One region of the Peribacillus sp. NPDC058002 genome, then DNA from elsewhere that is predicted to be linked to it. Evidence: riboswitches for the same ligand, from Rfam matches in the RefSeq annotation. Region 1 holds a riboswitch; the other holds the start of a gene.

What was found. A riboswitch is a leader RNA that binds a small molecule or an ion and turns the genes downstream of it on or off. The one in region 1 is predicted to bind cobalamin.
Region 2: another riboswitch for cobalamin. It lies ahead of ACFVSH_RS16805 ((2Fe-2S) ferredoxin domain-containing protein); the one in region 1 lies ahead of ACFVSH_RS04295 (ABC transporter substrate-binding protein).

What each region holds. Positions count from the first base shown of each region.
Region 1 is NZ_JBHVQU010000011.1:34,313-37,470, reverse strand. It holds tRNA gene ACFVSH_RS04305 (tRNA-Arg) at 1-57, opposite strand, end outside; gene ACFVSH_RS04300 (polysaccharide deacetylase family protein) at 286-1,140, shown strand; cobalamin riboswitch at 1,229-1,401, shown strand; gene ACFVSH_RS04295 (ABC transporter substrate-binding protein) at 1,583-2,548, shown strand; gene ACFVSH_RS04290 (FecCD family ABC transporter permease) at 2,511-3,158, shown strand, end outside.
Region 2 is NZ_JBHVQU010000104.1:6,372-9,529, reverse strand. It holds gene ACFVSH_RS16810 (energy-coupling factor ABC transporter permease) at 1-409, opposite strand, end outside; cobalamin riboswitch at 583-776, opposite strand; cobalamin riboswitch at 978-1,168, shown strand; gene ACFVSH_RS16805 ((2Fe-2S) ferredoxin domain-containing protein) at 1,319-1,687, shown strand; gene cobJ (precorrin-3B C(17)-methyltransferase) at 1,702-3,158, shown strand, end outside.

The DNA of each region.
Region 1 (3,158 bases):
GAACCTACGACCTACAGCTTAGGAGGCTGTCGCTCTATCCTGCTGAGCTACTGGGACATATATTTAAGTCGACGACTTATTTATTATATTTCTTATAGGCAAACTTTTCAAGCTTATAGCACATACTTATGAAAAAAATCTTCATAAATGCTCAGCAGGGCACTATGCACTTTTGTTTTCCTATTAATTCTTTAAATGGAATACTTTATTATCGAATAGTATTCTGATACTATTATACTAGAAAAAATTAGGGGAATGATAGTGAAAAGATATAGAGTTTTATGGATGGTGGCATTGCTGGGAATTTTAATTTTACCTGGATGTTCACAAGGGATTGTAGAGGGTATAGGCATAAAAACGGCTGCACCGATTGCGGAAGATGACATTGAAATGGTCGAAGCGGCCGAGAATGGGACTGAGACTGGTCAGGATTTGGATGGCCAGATCGATACGGGAGACTGGATAATGGCCAAGTCCGCGGTCAGGCTTCCAATCTTGATGTATCACAGCATTTCTGAAGGGAATGGACTTCGGGTTCCAATTGAGGAATTCCGAGCACAGATGGCTTGGCTTCGGGAGAATGGTTACTATACATTATCCCCTGAAGAAGCATACCTCGTTTTAACCGAGAATCGGATGCCGAGTGAGAAGTGTGTCTGGCTTACTTTTGATGATGGCTATACAGATAACTACACGGAGGCTTTTCCGATATTAAAAGAAAATGATATGAAAGCAACTGTCTTCATGATCGGTAAGTCCATTGATAAAGGTCATCACCTGACTGAAGATCAAATGTTGGTGATGAGCAGGAATGGGATTTCGATCGAAAGCCATACCATCAACCATTTGGAGCTGAACCGCATGACGGCAGTACAGCAAGAAGCGGAAATGGTTCAGTCGAAAGAGCTATTCGACCGTAAGCTCGACCAGGACACGACAGTGCTTTCCTATCCGGTTGGCCGGTATAATGAAGAGAGTCTAGCGCTGTCAGAAGAAGCGGGATACAAGATGGCAGTCACCACCGAACCTGGGGGAGCTTCAAGGGACCAAGGGATGCATGCCCTGCATCGAGTTCGGATTTCACCCGGGTTATCAGTCGATGGGTTTGCGTCACTGATTGAAAATTCTTCAAATCATTGAAGGTGGACGGGTCATTTCGAACTTGTTCAGAAAAATCATATAATAATCGATTCTTACATGGTGTATAATGAAGGCAGTGAAAATTATATACATAAGAACGATTTGGTGTCTTAATGACTTAAAAGGGAAGTTGGTGAAATGCCAACGCGGTCCCGCCACTGTAAATGGGAGCTGACGGCTGTGTACCACTGTATGAGATATGGGAAGGTGCCGTTGACGATGACCATGAGCCAGGAGACCTGCCAGAATTCGTACACCTGTAACCTACGCGGATGGGAAGGTGTGTGGCAGACCCTGAGAAAGAGTCCGTAATGATATTGTTGCCATGCAAGCACCTTCCGTTTAACGGGAGGTGCTTTTTGTTTTGGGGGCATCTTCCAACAATGCGTTTTCTTAATTACAGGTGGGAAGAAATTAAATGAAAAGATTGTGGGGAATGAAAATGAAGAAAATTTTTGGTCTGATACTGTTGATGTTGCTTACTGCAGGATTGATGGTTGGCTGCAGTGACGCTGCTGATGAAGGAAAAGAAAAGCAGCAAACGAATCATGCTCAACACGAAGCTTTTCCGATTACGATTAAAGATGCAACTGGGGAAAAAGTGACGATAGAACAAAAACCGAAGAAAATCGTTTCGTTGATACCAAGTAATACGGAAGTGGTCTTTGCACTTGGATTGGGAAAAAAGGTCGTTGGTGTTTCCGACAATGATAATTACCCGGAAGAAACGAAAGAAATTGAAAAAGTTGGCGGAATGGAAATGAACACGGAGCTGATTGTCTCCATGAAGCCTGATCTTGTTCTTGCGCATGCATCAAGTGCCCATAATTCGAATGAGGGTTTACAGCAGCTTAAGGATGCTGGTATAGATGTCCTCGTAGTCAATGATGCACAAAGCTTTGGCCAAGTCTATAAGTCTATTGAAATGATTGGACAGGCAACGGGGGAACAGGATAAGGCAAAAGAAATCGTTACGGATATGAAAACGAAGCTCAAGGATATCCAGGAAAAGGCCAAATCCGTAATGGAAGAGGATAGGAAGACCGTTTTAGTGGAAGTTTCGCCTTCACCGGAAATATACACACCTGGAAAAAATACTTTCATGAATGAGATGCTTAACATTATTTCAGCGGATAATGCTGCTGCAGAATTGGACGGATGGGCAAAAATTGATGAAGAGTCGATGATTGCTGCAAATCCGGATGTCATCATTACAACGTATGGTTATTATACGAAAGATCCAGTTAGTGAAGTGACGGGCCGAAAGGGATGGCAAGACGTAAATGCCGTTAAGAATGGCCAAGTCTTTGATGTCCATTCAGACTTGGTGACCCGTTCCGGTCCACGTTTAATAGAGGGAGTAGAGGAACTTGCCAAATCAGTCTATCCGAACCAATTTGACAACTAAATGGGCGTTTGCTTATTTGATTGCGTTGTTCATTTTGTTATTCGCGATGACGATAGGCATTTCCTTTGGTTCGGTGCCAGTACCGATTCCCGTACTTATACAAATAATCGGCAAGGAGATTTTCCATTTGCCGATTTCTGCTGATCCGGATGTGATGCTTACGAATATCGTGATGAACATCCGCCTGCCGCGTGTATTGCTTGCGGGTTTGGTCGGGGCATCACTTGCGATTGCGGGTGCGGCTTTTCAGGGACTGCTCCGGAACCCGCTCGCTGATCCTTACACATTGGGTATTTCATCAGGAGCATCGGTAGGCGCCGTATTGACAATATTCTTGAATATTTCACTGCCGTTCATCGGTTTATATACTCTTCCGGCATTGAGCATCTTATGCTCAGTGCTCACGATGCTTTGCGTACTGACTTTCGCAAAAAAAATGGATCGATCGATGAAAGTGGAAACGATCATTTTAACGGGAATCATTTTCAGCTCATTTTTAAGTGCCTTCATTTCATTGATGATTGCGCTGACGGGTGACGAATTAAGACAAATCATCGGCTGGCTGATGGGAAGCGTTTCAATGCGAGGTTGGAATTACATTGCAATCATT
Region 2 (3,158 bases), on a different contig from region 1:
ATGCATTGGCCCCTAATGTCGTCAATCCTCCGTGAGCCAGTAAAACGGCTTGAAATAATAGAACGATGGAGCCAACGACACTCATGGCCAATGGACCGAATAAAATGGAGCCCAAACCAACTCCGGTAGGGTGTGAAGAACTTCCCGTAACAGAAGGAATCTTTAGGGCGGATAAAATGAATACAAATGCACCCGATAGGCCAAGCATCATTTTTGTTTCTGGGTTTTCCCTTACTTTGGTTCTAATGGACCGGTAACCCAGGATTAAAAATGGAAGCGTCACGGCCCACCAGAATATAGCCCATTCAATGGGTAAAAAGCCCTCCATGATATGCATGGCCATTGCCCGTTTTGGGACGAAAAGCAGTAAAATGACAAAATAAATGGTCTTCCAATTGGTTCTTTTCATTCTTTCTCCTTTCAAAACTTTTAATTTTTCTGAACAATCTTGAGAAGAAAGGCGGCCCAACATAAAAAGCACTTCTCTCAAAGGAAAGAAGTGCGTAATGAACAGGAATTTTGCAGCATAAACCAACCATGGGCCTTTCTGCCTGATCCGCACACCCATCCTCGTAGGTTGAAACAGTTTCACGCTTCATGGCAGGTCTCCTGGCTTTGGTTCATCATCCCATTACATCCTTCCCATCTCATTTGACAGTGGAATTGTTAAAGTAATAGGACTCCCCTTTACAGTGGCGGGACCGCTCCGGATTTTCACCGGCTTCCCTTTTAAGCTGAATTCCGAAAAATTCAACACCATAAAACTTATGTAATTATTTAGAAAATTCTCGTATAGTGTACCATAAAGAAATAATTCCAGCTATACTATCTTTTTTTTTTGACTAAGTTTGTTGCAAGGAAAGGCTTGTTGACAGGATATACACTATTAAACTTTTCTAAACAGTCGGAATAAACTATTGAATTTTGATAAAGTTGTTATATGATAGATAAAGTTAGTTAGAAATGTATAATAAAACCAAATATTTCATTTTAAAAGTGCCCTTGTGTGAATATGCAAGGGATAATAGGGAAATCGGTGAAAGTCCGATGCAGCCCCCGCTACTGTAAACGCTGATGAAATTGTCGATAGCCACTGGCATTGTTGCCGGGAAGGGACAAGGTAAAATGAAGCGTAAGCCAGGAAACCTGCTTTTAAAATTGCATGATACTTTTCGGAGGGAAAGGTAGAAGGACTATGACGATTTCGGGAGATTGGGCATTCTTGCCTGGGGCTCCTCATCCATATAGTTTTTTTAAACCTTGACTCTTATGTTAAGGTTTTTTATTTTGCCTTTTCCCTGAACGCAGGAGGAAGAAGATGACTACTTGGAACTTAATGGGTACAAATACACATCTGTTGATTTGTAATGGAAGCAGCTGTATGAAAAAGGGCGGGGAAGAAGTAACCCAGGCGATTCGCGATGAAATTACTTCCAAAGGACTGGACATGAAAATCCATACAACGAGGACACGGTGTAACGGAAGATGTAAGGATGCCTGCGTTGTGATTGCCTATCCTCAAGGAAACTGGTATCGAGTGGAGACGCCTGATTTCGGCCGCCAAATTGTCAGCCATATCGATGATGGGGAGTTTGTTCCACAAATGATCTACCAATTCAATGATGGGGAAATGGCACCCAATCCAAATTTTCCTGCTCATACGGGTATTTCAAAGAACAAAGCGTAAAAGGAGATGTCTTAATGAGTACAAACGGTAAATTATTCGTCGTGGGCTTTGGACCAGGGAATTTTGAACACATTACCAAACGTGCTGTCGAAGCCCTTCAAGAAAGTGACTACATCATTGGTTATAAAACTTATGTTGAACTCATTCAGGGACTGCTTACAGATCAAACGATTATTAGTACGGGGATGACTGAAGAGGTATCGCGTGCTCAGGAAGCAGTGAAACAAGCGGAGCTGGGTAAGAAAGTTGCGGTAATCTCCAGCGGGGATGCTGGGGTTTACGGGATGGCTGGGTTGGTTTATGAAGTATTGATTGAAAAAGGCTGGAAAGAAGAAACTGGAGTGGGCATTGAAGTCATTCCTGGCATTTCTGCAATCAACTCTTGTGCATCTTTACTTGGGGCACCAGTCATGCACGATTCGTGTACAATCAGCCTCAGTGATCATCTAACTCCTTGGGAACTGATCGCTAAAAGGGTTGAAGCAGCTGCAATGGCAGACTTTGTCATTGCCCTGTATAATCCGCGCAGCGGCAGGCGGACGAGGCAAATTGTTGAAACACAGAAGATTCTCCTTCGCTACCGTTCACCCGATACACCTGTCGGGTTGGTGAAAAGTGCCTATCGCGATAGGCAAGATATTGTCATAACCAATTTAAAAGAGATGTTGAACCACGATATTGGAATGTTGACCACTGTCATTATTGGTAATTCCTCCACCTTTTTATATGATGACAAAATCATTACACCAAGAGGCTATCAGAGGAAATATACTTTGAATTCGGAAAAGCAACCATTGAAGCCGCATCAGCGTCTGCAAAAAGAAGCGGAACCGTGGGCATTAGATCAAGAAGCCTTCACCGAATCCTCTGGAGGAGTTGGATTACTTACAAAAGCACCTGAAAAGAAGCCAGCTTCCTTTGAAATGGCAATGGAAGCACTGTCAAGAGTCAAAGGTCAAACCGTTCAGCAATCCATTGAGCCGATTGTTCAGCAAAAAATGGAGTCGGTATTCGAACTTGCCGTTAGTCCAGGTGTGGCGAATAAACAATTCACTCCCAAACAAATGATGACACTTGCGGAAGTTGTCGGGGAAAAGGGCACGATGGAATACACGCCAAATCATAAAATCGTATTAAAGATACCGACAATGGATCCGGAAGTCATTACGGGGAAATTGCAGTCAGCAAACTTTCTATTATCACCGATTGGAGATGTACTGACATTAAAAGCATGTGATTTCTGTGATGGCGAAAAAACCGAATCCATTCCTTATGCGGATGAAATACATCGGGTGCTTGGCGGAATGAAAATGCCAAAGGAACTAAACATCGGTTTTAATGGGTGTGGGATGGCTTGTTATAGAGCTGTGATGGATGATATCGGGATTGTCTTCCGAAAAGGGAAGTTTGACTTATTTCTTGGAGCTAAACCGGTTGGAAGAACAGCCCATCCAGGTCAGCCTGTTGCAGA